Aromatoleum aromaticum EbN1: one gene and its partners. The protein of the gene in region 2 binds, or shares a complex with, the protein of the main gene of each other region. Links are inferred from orthologs where the notes say so. Each region holds a gene or a part of one and is shown on either strand. Other genes may lie near its edges.

Evidence for each region. Proteins that work in one complex are often made in the same cells at the same time.
Region 1: the proteins of dnaN (region 2) and holB are in contact, whole or in part, in a cryo-EM structure (PDB 8GIZ), measured with the Escherichia coli proteins. The link is inferred for Aromatoleum aromaticum EbN1 from one-to-one orthologs.
Region 3: the proteins of dnaN (region 2) and holA are in contact, whole or in part, in a cryo-EM structure (PDB 8GIZ), measured with the Escherichia coli proteins. The link is inferred for Aromatoleum aromaticum EbN1 from one-to-one orthologs.

Annotation. Positions count from the first base shown.
Region 1 is NC_006513.1:3,218,804-3,224,427, reverse strand. What follows is about bases 1,464-4,463. They hold holB (DNA polymerase III subunit delta'), read right to left. Parts: upstream 3,495-4,463; coding sequence 2,433-3,494; downstream 1,464-2,432. Other genes in these bases: mltG (endolytic transglycosylase MltG), read right to left, coding at 4,120-4,463; tmk (dTMP kinase), read right to left, coding at 3,491-4,123; EBN1_RS15315 (PilZ domain-containing protein), read right to left, coding at 2,074-2,436; EBN1_RS15320 (TatD family hydrolase), read right to left, coding at 1,464-2,041. Outside these bases: gdhA (NADP-specific glutamate dehydrogenase), read right to left, coding at 1-429; EBN1_RS15325 (ankyrin repeat domain-containing protein), read right to left, coding at 589-1,263; more of EBN1_RS15320, read right to left, coding at 1,268-1,463; more of mltG, read right to left, coding at 4,464-5,121; CAF17-like 4Fe-4S cluster assembly/insertion protein YgfZ, read left to right, coding at 5,234-5,624. UniProt on the Escherichia coli protein: Part of the beta sliding clamp loading complex, which hydrolyzes ATP to load the beta clamp onto primed DNA to form the DNA replication pre-initiation complex.
Region 2 is NC_006513.1:1,694,682-1,702,402, reverse strand. Bases 4,865-7,721 are described here. They hold dnaN (DNA polymerase III subunit beta), read right to left. Parts: upstream 6,917-7,721; coding sequence 5,813-6,916; downstream 4,865-5,812. Other genes in these bases: dnaA (chromosomal replication initiator protein DnaA), read right to left, coding at 6,998-7,721; gyrB (DNA topoisomerase (ATP-hydrolyzing) subunit B), read right to left, coding at 4,865-5,731. Also shown: EBN1_RS08025 (OsmC domain/YcaO domain-containing protein), read left to right, coding at 215-2,419; EBN1_RS08020 (hypothetical protein), read left to right, coding at 2,789-3,010; more of gyrB, read right to left, coding at 3,236-4,864. UniProt on the Escherichia coli protein: Confers DNA tethering and processivity to DNA polymerases and other proteins. Acts as a clamp, forming a ring around DNA (a reaction catalyzed by the clamp-loading complex) which diffuses in an ATP-independent manner freely and bidirectionally along dsDNA.
Region 3 is NC_006513.1:2,589,460-2,594,969, forward strand. Bases 1,464-4,349 are described here. They hold holA (DNA polymerase III subunit delta), read right to left. Parts: upstream 3,468-4,349; coding sequence 2,460-3,467; downstream 1,464-2,459. Other genes in these bases: EBN1_RS12345 (glutamate-5-semialdehyde dehydrogenase), read right to left, coding at 1,464-2,366; EBN1_RS12355 (LPS-assembly lipoprotein LptE), read right to left, coding at 3,464-3,973; leuS (leucine--tRNA ligase), read right to left, coding at 3,983-4,349. Also shown: ybaK (Cys-tRNA(Pro) deacylase), read right to left, coding at 1-429; EBN1_RS12340 (methylated-DNA--[protein]-cysteine S-methyltransferase), read right to left, coding at 426-920; more of EBN1_RS12345, read right to left, coding at 1,089-1,463; more of leuS, read right to left, coding at 4,350-5,510. UniProt on the Escherichia coli protein: Part of the beta sliding clamp loading complex, which hydrolyzes ATP to load the beta clamp onto primed DNA to form the DNA replication pre-initiation complex.

The DNA of each region.
Region 1 (5,624 bases), 1.5 Mb from region 2 along the record:
CATCACCTCGCCGGGGCTGCGCCCTTTCGGATCGAAGTCGGAGCCGCCCTTGCCGCCGCCCATCGGCAGCGTCGTCAAGGCGTTCTTGAACGTCTGCTCGAATGCCAGGAATTTCAGCACCGACAGGTTCACCGACGGATGGAAGCGCAGGCCCCCCTTGAACGGCCCGATCGCCGAGCTGTGCTGGATGCGGTAGCCGCGGTTGACCTGGACTTCGCCGCGGTCGTCGACCCACGACACACGGAACTGGATGGCGCGCTCCGGCTCGATGAGGCGGTCAAGCAGGCCGTGCTCGGCATAACGCGGATATTCGGTGATGAACGGCACGAGGCTTTCCATCACCTCGGCCACCGCCTGGATGAACTCGGGCTGACCGGGATTGCGTTGTTCTACATGGGACAGGAACTCTTCGAGGGACTTATAGCGCATTGCATTGACCTTTGGCAGGAAGGTGACCGGACGCCCGCGAGACGCGGGCGGACGAGGATTTTCCTTGAAGTTGCCGTTCCCTGCACTATTTTCGTTGATCACGCGCCGCATTCTGCTTCGTTCGCGACTTCCATCGCCGATGGATTTATGCCGAAACCCCTACTTCGTTTCCATCCGCAGCGCCGGTGACGCCTCCTTCGTGCGCCTGCTGCGCTCGGTTCGCACCAGCTCGGCGATGTCGGTGTTGCCGTTGGCCTGCGCCCAGCTGTCGACCGTGAAGCCGGCATCGTTCTTCTGGTCGAGATCGACGTCCGTGCGCAGCAGCCGGCGTACGACGTCGATGTGACCGTTGCGCGCGGCGAGCATCAGCGCGTTCGACTTGTTCGGCGCCAGCGCGTTGACATCCGCCCCTTGTGCCAGCAGGCGTTCGAGGATCGCGGCACGGCCTTCGAAAGCCGCGTACATCAGCGGCGTCCAGCCGTCGTGATCGACCGGAGCGCCCGCTTCGAGGAGCAGATCGACGACGCCGTCATGGCCCTTGAGCACCGCCATCATCAACGCCGAATCGCCCGCCGCGTTGCGTTGGCCGAGCTTCGGCCGGAATTCGAGAATCGCCGCGACGGTGTCCGCGTGGCCTTCGCGCGCCGCGAGGATCAGCAGCGTATTGCCCTGTTCATCGACGGTGTTCGGATCGAGCCCGCGGTTGAGCAGCTGTACCAGCGGCCGGGTGTCGCCGAGCCGCGCGGCGTCCAGCGAATCGTCGTAGCTGCTGGCCTGGACGGGGGCACTGCCGAGCGTGAGGGCAAGCAGCGCGGCAAGGATCGTTCGCTTCATGGAATCAGGATCTCCGGGCGTGGCGGAACAGGCGAAAGAAATTCTCGGTCGTCGCCACAGCGATGCGCTCCAGCGGCTCGTTGCGCAAGCGCGCGATCTCTTCGGCGACATGCACTACCCAGGCGGGTTCGTTGGTCTTGCCACGGTGCGGCACCGGCGCGAGATACGGCGCATCGGTTTCGATCAGCAGGCGATCGAGCGGAACGTACTGCGCGACCGCCTTGAGCTCGGTCGCGTTCCTGAACGTGACGATGCCGGAGAAGGAAATGTAGAAGCCGAGGTCGAGCGCCGCTTCGGCCACTTCGCGCGTCTCCGTGAAGCAGTGCATGACACCGCCAGCCCCCGCCGCATCTTCTTCACGCATCAGGCGCAGCGTATCGGCCGCGGCGGAGCGGGTATGGACGATCAGCGGCTTGCTGCAGGCCCGCGCGGCACGAATGTGGGTGCGAAAGCGCGCCCGCTGCCATTCGGGAGCGTCCTTCTGCCAGTGGTAGTCGAGGCCTGTCTCGCCGATCGCGACCACTTTCGGGTGATCGGCGAGCGTGCCGAGTCGCGCCTCGTCAGGCTCCTCGACGTCGTCGTTGTCGGGATGCACGCCGACCGAGGCGAAGAGATTCGCATGACGCTCGGCGAGCGCCAGCACGCGCGGGAAGTCTTCGAGCTTCACGCTCACGCACAGCGCGTGGCCGACGCGATTGGCCGCCATCGTCGCGAGCACGGCGTCTTCACGCGCGGCCAGGTCGGGAAAATCGAGATGACAATGGGAATCGACGAACATGGATCGACGAACCTCGTGGAAACCGGGCGGAATCAAAGGGTGTGGGTCGGGCGACTGGAACCGAGGTGCCCGGCGAGGATCTGCTCGATGCGCCCGCGCAGCGCGCGTCCCGAATCGTCGGCACTGAAATGCACGCCTATCCCCTGCGTGCGGCCGCCCTGGGGGCCACGTGGCGTGATCCATACGACGCTCCCCGCGACCGGGTGCTTCGTCGGGTCGTCCATCAGTTGCAGCAGCATGAACACCTCGTCGCCGATCTGGTGGGGCCGCGGCGTCGGCACGAAGATGCCGCCGTTCGCGAGGAATGGCATGTAGGCGGCGTACAGCGCGGACTTCGAGTTGATGTTCAGCGACAACACGCTCGGACGTGCGGCGCTCGGTTTGTTTTCGCTCATGATCGGGGTTCCGCCAGCGCGCGCGCATAGCGCAACAGCATGTCTTCGAGCATCAGTCGGGCATTCAGCGGATGCTGTGCGACCCGGCGAATCCGGGCGAATTCATTGTAGCAGTTCAGCACTGCGGCCACGTTGGAGCGCTGCGCCAGCGCGCGCACCACCTCTTCCTCGCGGGGAAAGAACCGTACGCGGCCGCCGAGGCGCAGCGAAGCAAGATCGGTGACCCAGCGCTGCATCCATTCGACCAGCTGCACGATACCGAAACCGGCTGCGAGCGCTTCCTTCGATTTCAGCCAGGCTTCCCACTGACCCGCAAGCTGGAGCGGATCGGTTGCGGGCAACTGCGCCACGTCGCGCACGAAACGGGCAAGCAGCGCGCCGGCGCCCTGCCCGGCCAACCGCTGCGCTGCAAGCGGCATGCCGCCGGTCAGGGCGAGGAGGTCCGCCGCCGGGGCTTCCTGCGTGCCGAGCCACTGCCCGACCACGTCCGTCGCCGGCTGCGAAAAGCTCCACTGCTGGCAGCGGCTGCGGATCGTCGGCAGCAGGCGGCGCGGAGCCGAGGACACGAGCACGAACAGGCACCCGGCGGGAGGCTCTTCGAGCAGCTTCAGTAGCGCGTTGGCGGTATATGGGTTCATTGCCTCGGCCGGATCGACGACGATGACGCGTCGACCGCTCTGGTGCCCGGTCACCGACAGCGATTGCTGCAGGTCGCGGATCTGCTCGATGACGATCTGCGTGGACTTCTTCTTTGCCGACCCGATGTCGCGTTCCCCGCCTTCCCTGCTCTCGTCGCCGTTGCCCGCTTCCATGTCGGCAGCCGGCACGATCATGAAGAGATCGGGGTGGTTGCCCGAGCGGCGCAGTTGGCAAGTCGTGCACCGGTCGCAGGCGCAGCCGTCCGGGCGAGGCGTCGCACACAGCAGCCGCGCCGCCAGCGCGTCGGCGAGATCGCGCTTGCCGAGTCCCGCCGGCCCGACGAACAGCAGCGCGTGCGGCAGGCGTTCACCGAGCGCGACGAGCCGCTGCCAGGTTTCCTGCAGCCACGGGTGGATCATCGCAGGCAACACTCCTCGACGATCGCCTCGACCTCGGCGCGGATCGATTCGGCCGTACCTCCGGCATCGATGATCCGGATCCGCCCGGGCGCCATACGCGCCCGTTCGAGGTACGCGGCGCGCACCCGCTCGAAGAAATCGCGCTGCTCGCGCTCGAAGCGGTCGGGTTCTGCGCCGCCTTTTGCGAGCCGTGCAGCGGCGACCTCCGGTGGCAGATCGAAGACGAGCGTCAGGTCGGGCTGGAAGCCCGGATGCACCCACGCTTCGAGCGCTGCGAACTTCGCCGGGTCGAGGCCGCGCCCGCCCACCTGGTACGCATAGGTGGCATCCGAAAAGCGGTCCGACACGACCCATCGCCCGGCCGCGAGTGCCGGCAGGATGCGCGCGGCGAGATGCTCGCGGCGCGCGGCGAACATCAGCAGCGCTTCGGTCTCGAGATGCATCGGCTCGTGCAGGAGCAGCTCGCGCAAGCGCTCGCCGAGCGCCGTGCCGCCGGGTTCACGGGTCTGTTCGACGCACAGGCCGCGTGCCTCGAGCAGCGCGACGACGGCCGCGATCTGGCTGCTCTTGCCCGCCCCGTCTATGCCTTCGAACGTGATGAAACGTGCCTGCGCCTGCGATCCGCTCAACTTCCCGTTCTCCGCTGGTATTGACTCACGGCCTTGTTATGGTCGTTCAGATTCGTCGAAAACTCGCTCGTGCCGTCACCGCGAGAGACGAAATAGAGGTAATCGGTCGTCGGCGGCCTGACCGCGGCCAGCAGCGCGTCGAGTCCCGGCATCGCGATCGGGGTCGGCGGAAGCCCGGTGCGCGTATAGGTGTTGTAGGCGTGGTCGGTTTCGAGGTCGCGCTTGCGCAGATTCCCGTCGAACGCGTTGCCCTGGCCATAGATCACCGTCGGATCGGTCTGCAAACGCATGCCGCTGCGCAGGCGGTTCACGAACACCGATGCAATGAGCGTGCGATCTTCCGCGCGACCTGTTTCCTTCTCGACGATCGAGGCGAGGATCAGCGCTTCGTACGGCGACGCGAGAGGCAGATCGGGGTTTCGCGTCTCCCACGCCTGCGCGAGCCGCTCGTGCATCGCCCGATACGTGCGGGCGAGCAGCGCCAGCGCGCTCGACTGTTTGTCGAAAAGATAGGTATCGGGAAAGAACAGCCCTTCGGGATGGGACTCCGTCGCGCCGATGCGCTGCAGGATCTCCGCCTCCGACAGGCCCACGGTATCCTGTATCAGTTCGGGGCTTGCTTCGAGCGCGGCCCGTACCTGGCGGAAATTCCAGCCCTCGACGAGGCGCAGTTGAGCCTGCGACACGTCACCGCTAGACAGCTTGAGGATCAGCAGCCACGGCGTGACCCCGGTGTGGACCTCGTAGCTGCCCGCCAGAATGCGGTCGGCCTTGCCCGTGAGCCGCGCGACCCAGTACAGCACGCGCGGATCGACATCGACACCGGCACCGGCGATCGCCGCAGCCGTCTCGCGCATCGTAAACCCGCGCTGCACCGTGAAGTCGACGACCGGCCGGGCGAGCGGCAGCGGACGCGTGACATACCACCACGCGGCGGCGAGACTCGCTGCAGCGCCGAGTGCGACGACGAGAAACAATCGGAGGAGCAGCGACTTCATGCGATAGCGAAATAATTGGACTTCAGCGTGTCGGAGGCGATGCGCCGGCGACCGCTGGCGGCGGACGGACCCTATAATACTTCATCGCATTCTTCGACTCCGGCTTAACGACATGAATACGAATAGTACGAATACGACTTGGACCCATTCGACCTGGACCGATTTTCTCATCGCGGAAGGCGCCACGATCGAAAGCACCGGCATCCGCTTCGATGCCCCGGACGCCGGGCTTACGCCGGCTGCCACTGTCGTCGTGCCGCTCGTCAATCTCGGGATCATCCGCAGCCGCGGTGAAGACTCCGCGCCGTTCCTGCACAACCTGTTCTCGAACGACGTCAAGAACCTCTCGGCCGAGGGCGCGCAGTGGACCAGCTTCAACTCGCCGAAAGGCAGGATGCTCGCCAGCATCCTGCTGTGGAAGGAAGCCGACGGTCACGCGCTCGTGATGTCCGCCGACCTCCTGCCAGCGCTGCTGAAGAAGCTGTCGATGTACGTGCTGCGCA
Region 2 (7,721 bases):
CTGTAGGCACCCCTCTGGCGGGTTTCTTCGGATGCGCCTTCGTAAAGCGGGTCGGGCTTGGGTGGGGCTGATTCTTGAAACGTTCGTCGCGCCGTGCATGCGGTTGGCGGCGCCAGCATCCCGGAGCCGGACCTGCTGAGAAGCACGGTTTTTCCACTGGGAAAATCCTATAATAGCGGCCAATTCGTTTTGAACGCTATTTTGGGATTCCCGCATGGAAATCAAGGTCAACTTTCTCGACAAGCTTCGTCTTGAGGCCAAGTTCGATGACTTCACGGTAATCGCCGACCAGCCCGTCCGCTATAAGGGCGACGGCTCGGCGCCTGGTCCGTTCGATTACTTTCTGGCTTCATCGGCTTTGTGCGCGGCTTACTTTGTGAAGCTGTACTGCGACACGCGCAATATTCCTACCGAAAACATCCGCCTGTCGCAGAACAATATTGTCGATCCCGAAAACCGCTACCAGCAGATTTTCAAGATCCAGGTCGAGTTGCCGGCGGATATCTCCGACAAGGACCGGCAGGGCATTCTGCGCTCCATCGACCGGTGTACCGTGAAAAAGGTGGTGCAAACCGGGCCCGAGTTCGTGATCGAGGAGGTGGAAAATCTGGATGCCGATGCTCAGGCCTTGCTGATGTTGAATCCGGCGTCGGAAGCCAGCACCTATATCGCCGGCAAGGATCTGCCGCTGGAGCAAACCATCGCCAACATGTCCGGCGTCTTGGCGGGCCTGGGCATGAAGATCGAAATCGCTTCGTGGCGCAATCTGGTGCCCAACGTCTGGTCGCTGCATATCCGCGATGCGCATTCGCCGATGTGCTTTACCAACGGCAAGGGCGCGACCAAGGAAAGCGCGCTGGCGTCGGCGCTGGGCGAGTTTATCGAGCGGGCGAATTGCAATCACTTCTATAACGACCAGTTCTGGGGCGAAGACATTGCCAACGCGGCGTTCGTGCATTACCCGCACGAGCGCTGGTTCAAGCCGGGCCGGAAAGATGCGCTGCCGACCGGGATTCTCGACGAATACTGCCTGGAAATTTACAACGCCGATGGCGAGTTGCGCGGCTCGCATCTCTACGACACCAATTCCGGCAATATCCAGCGCGGCATCTGTGCGCTGCCCTATGTGCGCCAGTCGGACGGCGAAGTGGTGTATTTCCCGACCAACCTGATCGACAACCTGTTCCTCAGCAATGGCATGAGTGCCGGCAATACCTTGGCCGAAGCACAGGTGCAATGTCTGTCGGAAATTTTCGAACGCGCGGTCAAGCGCGAAATCCTGGAAGGTGAAATCGCGCTGCCGGATGTGCCGCACGAAGTGCTGGCGAAATATCCCGGCATTCAAGCCGGCATTCAGGCGTTGGAAGACCAGGGCTTTCCGGTGCTGGTCAAGGATGCGTCGCTGGGCGGGGAATTTCCGGTGATGTGCGTCACTTTGATGAACCCGCGTACCGGCGGTGTGTTTGCGTCGTTCGGGGCGCACCCGAGCCTGGAAGTGGCGCTGGAACGCAGTCTGACCGAGTTGCTGCAGGGGCGCAGTTTTGAAGGCCTGAACGATTTGCCCCGGCCCACTTTTGAAAGCAACGCTGTCACCGAGCCGAATAATTTTGTCGAACACTTTATCGATTCCAGCGGGGTGGTGTCATGGCGCTTTTTCAGCGCCAAAGCCGATTTCGATTTTGTCGAGTGGGACTTCTCGGGCCAAGGTGAAAACTCCAATGCCGACGAAGCCGCCACCTTGTTCGGCATTCTCGAAGACATGGGCAAGGAAGCGTACATGGCGGTCTATGACCAGCTCGGCACAACGGCCTGCCGCATCCTGGTGCCGGGGTATTCGGAAATCTATCCGGTGGAAGACTTGATCTGGGATAACACCAACAAAGCGCTGGCGTTCCGCGACGATATCCTCAACTTGCACCGCCTCGACGATGCCAGCCTGCAGGCACTGCTCGAACGTCTGGAAGACAGTGAGCTGGATGATTACATCGACATCATCAGCTTGATTGGCATCGAATTTGACGAGAATACGGCGTGGGGTCAGTTAACGATTCTCGAGTTGAAGCTGCTGATCAACCTTGCTTTGCGGCAGTTTGAAGCGGCACACGAACTGGTGAAAACCTTCCTGCAATATAACGAGAACACGGTCGAGCGCGGATTGTTCTATCAGGCCTTGAACGGGGTGCTGGAGGTGCTGCTGGACGATGACCTGGAACTGGACGATTACGTGGTCAATTTCCGCCGGATGTTCGGCAACCCGCGGATGGATGCGGTGATGGGGTCGGTGGATGGCAGCGTGCGCTTCTTCGGCTTGACGCCAACGAGCACGAAACTGGAAGGGCTCGATCGGCACCAGCGTCTGATCGATAGCTACGAAAAACTGCACAGGGCGCGGGCCAACGTGGCGGTTTTATCCAGTTAGGGTTACGAGCCATGGCTGGATCGGCCACAAGAGTCGCCAGAGCGTCTCGCACATTTCAGTTGCTCGAAAAACAGTATTGAGGGGCCGGCTCAGGTATTGGGGGATATCGGACTGCTGTTTTTCGACTGTGATTGTGCAGACCCGACACCGCTCGTCAACCTGTTCGGCATTACCCCACCGTTGGGCTCCGGCAGCGGTGCCGTCATCGCCTTCAACCGCCATCGGATCGGCTAAAATTATTTGTTTTTCAATGGATTAGGCTGACTTCACAGTGCTTAGGCCAACACCTGGCCCGCTTTCTGCAGCAGGAGTAGCGAGCGCAGCATCCGGCTCACTACCGAAACGCGACGCACTCTTCAGGAGACCGCCATGGCCCACCTCACTATCCACGATTTGCCCGCCACCGAAACGCTTGACGCCAAGAGGATGAGCGCCGTGCGCGGCGGCATATGGGACTATTCCAACCGACTCGGCACGCTCGGTCAGATGTTGGAGGACCAACAGGATCGCAACTACGGCGATCCTTTCGGCCCCAAGACCCTGGACGAGGCGGCCCACCAGGCGCTTGAAGGCTGGGTTTCGGTTCCTTGAGATGATTGTCGCGTCGTGGCGCGACCGTTCTGCGATTGATGTGAGCGCGCCGGGAGTTGGATCGGCAGTTTGCCGAACGAGCCCCCGCTCAGGCAACTCGCCCCCGGTTGCCGTTACGGCCGAAATCGGGGCGGACCTTGAAAACGTGCGAGGCAGCCATGAAAAAAGCTCCCGCGGGAGCTTTTTTCATTACATTTGTCACCGGTTTTTCATCAACCTGGCGCATCACACGTCGATGTTCCTCGCATACAGCGCATTCCCTTCGATGAACGCTCTTCGCGGCTCGACGTTGTCGCCCATCAGCGTCGTGAAGATCTCGTCGGCGGCGATCGCGTCGTCGATCTGGACTTTGAGCAGGCGGCGCACGGCCGGGTCCATCGTCGTTTCCCACAGCTGCTCGGGGTTCATTTCGCCGAGGCCCTTGTAGCGCTGCTTCGTCAGGCCGCGTTCGACTTCACCGAGGAGCCAGCGGATCGCTTCCGAGAAGCGCGTGATCGGGTGGCTTTTTTCGCCGCGGCGGATCTCGGCGCCGACGCCGATGAGGTCGGAGATCGCTTCGGCGGCGGTGCGGATGCTGCGGTAGTCGCCGGTGATGAGAAATTCCTCGTCGATCCACGCGAGGCGCAGGTTGCCGTGATGCATGCGCTCGATCGCGAGGCGCCAGCTCTCGGCTTCGTCGTGGTATTCGGGACGGATCGTCACGCTAGCGGGCAGGTGCGGCTGGATGCGAGCGGCCGAGTCGCGGGCGGCGGCTTCGTCGTCGAGGTTGACGGCGAGGTTCTGCGCGAGCATCGCGTGCAGCACTGCCGGGTCGACGTAGCCGGCGAGGCGGTTGATGACGGCTTCGGCGAGCAGGTAGCTGCGCGCGAGGCCGCCGAGGGCTTCGTCGGCGATCGGTGCGGCACCTTCGCGCGGCAGCAGCACCGCGCCGTCGAGCGCGAGCTTCAGGAGGTGCTGGTTCAGCGCGTTCTCGTCCTTGATGTACATCTCGTTCTTGCCGTGCTTGATCTTGTATAGCGGCGGCTGCGCGATGTAGATGTGACCACGCTCGACGAGCTCGGGCATCTGGCGGTAGAAGAAGGTCAGGAGCAGCGTGCGGATGTGTGCGCCGTCGACGTCCGCGTCGGTCATGATGATGATGCGGTGGTAGCGCAGCTTCTCGGGCTTGTAGTCGTCCTTGCCGATGCCGGTGCCGAGCGCGGTGATCATCGTCGCGATCTCCTGGCTCTGCAGCAGCTTGTCGAAGCGCGCCTTCTCGACGTTGAGGATCTTGCCCTTCAACGGCAGGATCGCCTGGAACTTGCGGTCGCGGCCCTGCTTCGCCGAGCCGCCTGCGGAGTCGCCCTCGACGAGGTAGATCTCGCACAGCGCCGGGTCTTTTTCCTGGCAGTCGGCGAGCTTGCCGGGTAGCCCCACGCCGTCCAGCAGGCCTTTGCGGCGTGTCATTTCGCGCGCCTTGCGCGCGGCGTCGCGGGCGCGCGCGGCTTCGACAATCTTCGCGCAGATTGTTTTTGCGTCGAGCGGGTTTTCCTGCAGGAAGTCGGTGAGCTTGTTGGCGACGACTTCCTCGACCGCGGGACGGGCCTCGGACGAGACCAGCTTCATCTTGGTCTGGCTGGCGAACTTCGGGTCGGGCATTTTCACCGACAGCACGCACGCGAGGCCTTCGCGCATGTCGTCGCCGGTGATGTCGACTTTCGCTTTCTTCGCGATCTCGTGTTCTTCGATGTACTTGTTGATGATGCGCGTCATCGCCGCCCGCAGGCCGGTGAGGTGAGTGCCGCCGTCGGCCTGCGGAATGTTGTTGGTGTAGCACAGCACCTGTTCGGCGTAGCTGTCGTTCCACTGCATCGCGACTTCGACACCGAGCTCGGCGTCGTGGCCGTGGCCGGTCGGGATGCGCGTCGTGCCCGCAGCGTAGAACACCGTCGGATGCAGCACGCTCTTCGTGCGGTTGATGTATTCGACGAAACCTTTGACGCCGCCGGCGAAGGCGAAGTCCTCTTCCTTGCCGCTGCGTTGGTCGACGAGGCGGATCTTGACGCCGTTGTTGAGGAACGACAGCTCGCGCAGGCGCTTGGCGAGGATCTCGTAGTGGTATTCGACGGTGCCGAAGATCTCCTCGTCGGCGAGGTAATGCACGCGCGTGCCGCGCTTGGTGGTCTCGCCGGTGATGCGCATCGGGCTCACCTCGACGCCGTCGACGAGCTCGATGACGCGGTTCTGCGGCACACCGTGGTGGAACTCGATGAAGTGTTTCTTGCCGTCGCGGGCGACGGTAAGGTGCAGCCACTTCGACAGCGCGTTGACGCACGACACGCCCACGCCGTGCAGGCCGCCCGACACCTTGTAGCTGTTCTGGTTGAACTTGCCGCCTGCATGCAGCACGCACATGACGATCTCGGCCGCCGAGCGCTTCGGCTCGTGCTTGTCGTCCATCTTCACGCCGACCGGGATGCCGCGGCCGTTGTCGGCCACCGAGATCGAGTTGTCGGCGTGGATCGTGATGACGATGTCGTCGCAGTGCCCGGCCAGCGCCTCGTCGATGGCGTTATCGACGACTTCGAACACCATGTGGTGCAGGCCGGTGCCGTCGGAAGTGTCGCCGATGTACATGCCGGGACGCTTCCTCACCGCTTCCAGCCCTTCGAGCTGCTGGATGCTGGATTCGTCGTAGGCGTCGGGTTCGGGAGTGTGCGGTAGGACTTGCGATTCGGACATGGTCATCTCAGTGATTCATCAAAGAACGCGCCCCCGGCTGCACAGGGGCGAAAAGCCTGCGGCGGCGGTGCGCCGCGTCGGTCAGATCCGCATCGGCATGACGACGTACTTGAACGTGGCGTTGCCGGGCAGCGTCACGAGCGCGCTCGAGTTGCCGTCGTTGAAGCGCCATTCGATCGTGTCGCTGGTAACGTTATTCAGCACGTCGAGCAGATAGGTGACGTTGAAGCCGATGTCGAGCGGGTCGTCGTGGTAATCGACTTCGAGCTCTTCGAGGGCTTCTTCCTGTTCAGCGTTCGTGCTGACGATCTTCAGGCTGCCGTCGCCGAGCACGAGGCGCACGCCGCGGAACTTCTCGTTGGTCAGGATCGCGACGCGCGACAGCGTCGCCAGCAGCGGCATGCGCTCGAAAGTCAGCAGCTTCGGGTGGTTCTGCGGGATCACGCGCTCGTAGTCGGGGAACTTGCCGTCGATCAGCTTCGACACCAGTTCGATCGGGCCGAAGCGGAACACGACCTGGTTGCCGGCGAGGATCACTTCGAGCGGATCCTCGCTGTCGGCGAGCTGGCGGGCAAGCTCCATGACGGTCTTGCGCGGCAGGATCACTTCCGTATGCGGGACGTCGCCAGCGAGCGGGTTCGACGCGAACGCCAGGCGGTGGCCGTCGGTCGCCACCATGCGCAGCTCGCTGCCGCTGGCGATCAGCAGCAGGCCGTTGAGGTAATAACGGATGTCCTGCTGCGCCATCGCGTAGGCGACCTGGGCGAGCTGGCGCTTGAAGCTTTTCTGGCTCACCGAGAAGTGCGTCGCGTCGCCGTCGGGCGGGTTCATGCGCGGGTAGTCGGCGGCCGGCAACGTCTGCAGCGCGAAGCGGCTGCGCCCCGCTTTCACGGTCAGGCGCTTGTCGTCCAGCATGACCGTCACGTCGCCTTCGGGCACTGCGCGCAGGATGTCCTGCAGCTTCCTCGCAGCGACGGTGATCGATGCGTCCTCGCCGCCGATGTGTCCGGCCGTGGTGGTGCGGATCTGGATCTCGATGTCGGTCGCGAGCAGCGTCAGTTGGTCGCCGTGCTTCTCGATCAGCACGTTCGACAGGATCGGCAGGGTGTGGCGTTTTTCGACGATGCCGGCGACCGACTGCAGCGGGGCGAGGAGCGCGTCGCGGGTGGTGGTGAGCAGAAGCATGGCGTCAGAGTCTTTCCGGTTTGGATTAGGTGGTTCCGGGCTTGGCGCGAAGCGCAATCAAAAGGGCTGGGGCTGCGGTGCTCATCCCCTGAGAACCTGGGTGAGCACGTGGACGTCGTGGTTCAACTGGTGATCGCCAAGGCGCAGCTCGGCGATCGTGCGGCACGCGTGCATCACGGTGGTGTGGTCGCGCCCGCCGAATGCCTCGCCGATCGCCGGCAGCGACATCGGCGTGAGGTCTTTCGCGAGCCACATCGCGACCTGACGCGGCCGGGCGATGACGCGCGTGCGCTTTTTCGAGTGCATGTCGGCGACCTTGATCTTGTAGTAGTCGGCGACGGTCTTCTGGATGTGCTCGATGGTGAGCTGGCGGTTGTGCGCGTTCAGGAGATCCTTCAGCGCGTCCTTCGCGACTTCGAGCGTGATGCCGCGGCCGTGGAAGCGCGCGAAGGCGACGACCTTGTTCAGCGCGCCTTCGAGCTCGCGCACGTTCGAGCGCAGGTTCTTCGCGATCAGGAAGGCGACGTCGTCGTGGAGATCGACGCGCAGCGCCTCGGCTTTCTTCTGCAGGATCGCGACGCGCATCTCGAGCTCCGGCGGCTCGATCTGCACGGTGAGGCCCCAGTCGAAGCGCGAGATCAGCCGGTCCTCGAGGCCCTGGATATCCTTGGGGTAGGTGTCACAGGTGATGACGATCTGCTTGCGTGCCTCGGTCAGCGCATTGAACGCGTGGAAGAACTCTTCCTGCGTGCGGTTCTTGTTGTTGAAGAACTGGATGTCGTCGATCAGCAGGAGGTCGAGCGAG
Region 3 (5,510 bases), 900 kb from region 2 along the record:
CCCGAGCAGGAATCCTCGCCGGCCACCGTTGATATAGACGAGTGGAAGATCGACGATCGAGTTTTCCATGAATACCGGCAGGCGTTTTCGCGTGCCGAAAGGAGAAGTGCCGCCGACGAGATAACCTGAATGGCGATTTGCGACTTCCGGAGTGCAGGGCTCGATGCGTTTCCGGCCGGCTTGCCGTGCAAGTTCCTTCGTCGATACTTTTCGGTCGCCGTGCATCAATACGATCAACGGCGCGCCGCTTTCATCTTCCATTACCAGCGTCTTGACGATCGCATGTTCGTCGACGTCCAGTTCCCGGGCGGACACTTTTGTTCCGCCATGAGGTTCGTAGGCGTAGGAATGCGTGGTATAGGCCACGCGATGCTGCTTCAGGAAACGGGTGGCCGGCGTTTCCGGCGCGTGATGTTCGGTTCTGCTCACTGGTTTGCCTCGAAAGCGAGAAGCCAGTGCTTTGCGTCGATCAGGTAGCCTCCGGAGGCGCCGGCAAATCCGCCGATGCCGGTCGCGGACACGACGCGATGGCAGGGAATCACGAGGGGAAACGGGTTTGCCCGGCAGGCCTGGCCGACCGCTCGGGCGGCGCTGGCGAGCGCCTTCGAAAGATGTGCGTACTGCCGCGTCTCGCCGCGCGGGATTGCCGCGATCGCGTCCCATACTCGCCGCTGAAACAACGTGCCACGTGTCGCCAGGGGCAGGTCGAAGGGACGATCCGGGTCTTCCAGCCACGCATGGATCTGGATCACCGCGCGCTCGGCGAGTGCACAGTCAGGCGGTATTGCACGAGTGCCCGGGGGAAGGAAGACGAGCTCGTGAATGACGTTTCCCGCAACCCGGATGCCGAACGCGCCGAACGGCACGGCCAGGATTGCGGCGAAAGGGTCGCCGGATGAAGCGGTCGGGGGGAGGTTCATGGTCCGCGATGCAGTGTCGAGAGAGATTCAGGACCCGCGAGGCGGCCGCAGGCTTCCGGTTGTCGGGATCCTCGCCCGTGACGACGAGACGAGGTGCTCCCCGAGCGGTCGCAGGCGGCAGCCCTTCGGGACGCGCGCGCTGAAGGCGAGACGCGGCAGCTGGCCTTTTTAGCCGCGGATTTCTCCGTTGCCGAAGACGATCCATTTCTGGCTCGTCAGCCCATCGAGTCCCACCGGGCCGCGGGCGTGGATCTTGTCCGTCGAGATGCCGATTTCCGCCCCGAGGCCGTATTCGAAGCCGTCGGCGAAGCGCGTCGAAGCATTGACCATCACCGAGGACGAGTCCACCTCGCGCAGGAAGCGCATCGCGCTGGTGTAGTTTTCGGTGACGATCGCTTCGGTATGCCCTGAGCTGTAGGTGTTGATGTGCGCGATGGCCTCGTCGAGGTCGGCGACCACTTTCACCGCAATGACGGGCGCGAGATATTCCTCCGACCAGTCCTGCTCGCTCGCGGCGCGCAACTTGTCCGCAGCGATCCCGGCTGCGCGCAGGATTGCCAGCGATTGCTCGCAACCACGCATCTCGACGCCTTTCGTCGCGAGCATCCGGCCGATTTCCGGCAGCAGGCGCGGCGCGACCTCACGGGCGACGAGCAGTGATTCCGCCGTGTTGCAGGTGCCGTAGCGCTGCGTCTTGGCGTTTTCGACGATCGGCACGACTTTCGCCACATCGGCATCGCGGTCGATATAGACGTGGCAGTTGCCGTCGAGGTGCTTGATGACCGGCACCCGCGCTTCCTTCGAAATGCGTTCGATCAGGCCTTTGCCGCCGCGGGGAACGATGACGTCGACGAACTCGGGCATCGTGATGAGGTGGCCGACCGCGGCACGGTCGGTGGTCTCGACGACCTGCACCGAAGTTTCCGGCAACCCGGCAGCAGCGAGTCCTGTCCTGACGCACTGCGCGATCGCCTGGTTGCAGTGCAGCGCCTCCTTGCCGCCACGCAGGATCGCGGCGTTGCCGGACTTGAGGCACAGCGCCGCGGCGTCGGCGGTGACGTTGGGGCGCGCTTCGTAGATGATGCCGATGACACCGAGCGGCACGCGCATCTTGCCGACCTGGATGCCCGATGGGCGACGCTTGACATCGGTGATCTCGCCGATCGGGTCGGGCAGTCCTGCGACCTGTTCGAGCCCTTCGGCCATCGCCTCGATGCCCTTGGCGGTCAGGGTGAGGCGATCGATCAGCGCCGCTTCGAGTCCCGCGGCGCGCGCCTCGTCGAGGTCGCGTGCGTTCGCCGCGAGCAGTTCCCCGGTCTGTTCCCGAATGGCCGCGGCCATCGCGACGAGTGCGGCGTTCTTGTCTGCCGTCGAAGCGGTCGCGAGCACGCGCGAGGCGGCACGTGCCTGGCGGCCCAGAGTCTGCATGTAGTCGTGGATGTCCATCGGATTCTCGATGTTGCCGTGCAAAAGAAGATTAAAGCATCGATCGACCGGCACCCGCCAGTGTGCGCGCCTGCAGGGAGGTGAGCGGACCGGTCAGCGTCGCGCGAGTCGCATAGCCAGCTGCAGGAATTCGTCCCACACATCGCCTGGAGCGAGCCCCTTGATGATGCGGTCGATCTTCGCCGCGTGCAGCAATGCTGCGCGAAGCGTGCCGGTTCGAACCCGCCCCAGCGCGCTGCTTAGCGCGTACTTGCGCCGTTCGTCGAAGATTCGTTCCGCCTTGAACAGCGTTGCAAGCGGCTGGCCAGCCGTTTTTCCGGCGCACAGCTTGGCCAGCATCCTGATTTCGTTCGCGAGTGCCCACAGCACCAGCGGCGGTGCGGCGCCTTCGCCCTGCAGCCCTTCGAGGAGACGCGTGCACCGCACGGGATCGCCTTCGACGAGCGCGTCGCGCAGCTTGGCAATGTCGTAGCGGGCGACGTTCAGCACCGCATTCTGGACATCCTCGAGGCTGAGGCTTCCTTCCGCATGGAGCAGGCCGAGCTTGAGTATTTCCTGGTGCGCGGCGAGCAGATTGCCTTCGACGTGTTCGGCGATGAAAGCGAGCGCCTCCGGGCTTGCCGTCTGCTTTTGCCGCGCCAGCCGGACCGCGATCCATTCTCCAAGGCGTTCGCGTTCCGGTGCGTTGAGTTCGACCGTCACGCCGAGTTGCGACAAGGCGGTGAACCACGCAGTCTTGCGCGTCGCCCAGTCGACTTCGGGCAGCGTGATCAGCGTCACGATACCGCTGGGGAGGCTGCGCGCATAACGCTGAAGGGCGTCGCCGCCGTCGCGTCCGGGTTTCCCGCCGGGAATGCGCAGGTCGATCAGCTTCGAGCCGCCGAACAACGACAGATTCCCTGCAGCGGCGCTCAGGCTTTCCCACCGGAAACCCTGACCGACGACCAGCGTTTCACGTTCGTCGAAGCCTTGGCGGCGCGCCGCGGCGCGCACCAGATCGGCAGCTTCGAGCACCAGCAGCGGCTCGTTGCCGTGCAGCAGGTAGAGCGGGGCGAGCGGCTTTGCCAGATGTGCGGAAAGCTGTTCGGGACGCAGGTTCACGGCTTCGCGGCTGCCAGGCGGCGCATCAACTGGTCGATGAGGTCGATCTGCATGTCGCGGAACAGCAGGGCTTCTTCCTGTTCCTTGGCGAGGATCTGGGCGTCGTCGAAGTTGTATTCGCGCCGCGCGGAAATCGTCGTCACGGGAATCCATTCGTTGCCGTTGCGGCCGACGAGCCGGAAACTCATGAGGCGCTGGAGCTGATACTCGCGCACCTTGCCTCCTCCGGTGAGCGTGAGGATCTCGCGCTCGGTCTGATCGCGCAGGATTTCGAGCCTGACCTCGGCTTTTGCCGGGTCGTCCGTGATCGTCGTGTTGCCGTTTGCGACGATGCGGCGATGCAGCGCCGCGCCGAGGTCTGACTGCCTGCTGACGCCGAGGTAAATGCTGGAAAACGCGAGCGGCTGCGGGCCGCGCAACTTGAATCCGCAGCCGCCGAGCAGCGCAGCGGCCGCCAGTGTGCCGAACCCCAGGACCAGGCGGCGACGGGTAGGGGCGGACTTCATCACCATCGCTCAGACAACGATGTTGACGAGGCGGCCGGGCACGACGACGACTTTGCGCGGCGGCTTGCCTTCCATGAATTTCTGCGCTGTTTCCGAACCGAGAGCGAGCGCTTCAATGGCGGAATTGCTTGCGCCGGCGGCGACCCGGAGGCTGCCGCGCAGCTTGCCATTGACTTGCAGCACGAGGTCGATCTCGTCCTGCCTGAGCGCGTCTTCGGAAGGTTCGGGCCAGCTCGCATGCAGCACGTCGCCGGTAAAGCCGCAGTCCTGCCACAGCGCATGCGCGACGTGCGGCGTGATCGGCGCGAGCAGGCGCAGCAGGATGTCGAGCCCTTCCTCCGCTACCTGCGCGTGGGCCGCCGCGACGTCACGCGGCGCCTTTTCGAGGGCATTGAGGATTTTCATCGCGGCCGAGACGACGGTGTTGAACTGGTGCTTGCCGAAGTCGTAATTCGCCTGCCTGAGGCAGACGTGGATCTCGCGCCGCACTGCGGCGAGCGCTTCCGGCAGTTGGACAGCGTCGAGCTGGCGATCCGCCGGCAATTGGGGACGGAACTCACTGACGAAAGCGTGCCCGAAGCTCCATACCCGGCGCAGGAAGCGGTACGCGCCTTCGACGCCGGAGTCCGACCATTCGAGCTGTTGGTCCGGCGGCGCGGCGAAGATGATGAACAGGCGCGCGGTGTCGGCGCCGTACTGATCGACGAGGGCTTGCGGGTCGACACCGTTGTTTTTCGATTTCGCCATTTTCTCGATGCCGCCAATGACGACCGGTGCGCCGTCGGCAGTGAGTTTTGCGGCGACGATGCGGCCTTTCTCGTCACGCTCGACTTCGACGTCGGCTGGATTGATCCACTGCTTCTTGCCGCCGTCGGCGTCGCGATAATAGGTTTCGGCGACGACCATGCCCTGGGTCAGCAGGTTCGTGAACGGTTCGGATACATTCACGAGACCTTCGTCGCGCATCGCGCGCGTGAAAAAGCGCGAATACAGCAGGTGCAGGATCGCGTGCTCGATGCCGCCGATGTACTGATCGACCGGCGCCCAGTAATTGACGCGCTCGTCGACCATCGCCTGACCGTTGTCCGCCGAGGCGTAGCGCAGGAAGTACCAGGACGATTCGACGAACGTGTCCATCGTGTCGGTTTCGCGTTTTGCCGGCTTGCCGCACTTCGGGCAGTCGCATTCGTAGAACCGGGGCATTTTCGCGAGCGGCGAACCGCGGCCGGTCACGGCGACGTCCTCGGGCAGCACGACCGGCAGTTGCTCGTCCGGCACCGGCACGTCGCCGCAATCGGCGCAGTGGATCATCGGGATCGGACAGCCCCAGTAGCGCTGGCGCGAGATGCCCCAGTCGCGCAGGCGGTACTGCGTGCGCTTCGCGCCGAGGCCTTTCGCGGTGAGCTCGGCAGCGATCGCTTCGATCGCATCGTGAAAATGCAGGCCGTCGTATTTGCCGGAATTGACCAGCCGGCCCTGCTCGGCATACGCGTCCTGCCACGGCGCGACCGTGTCGGTGTACGCGTCGCGCGTCGAT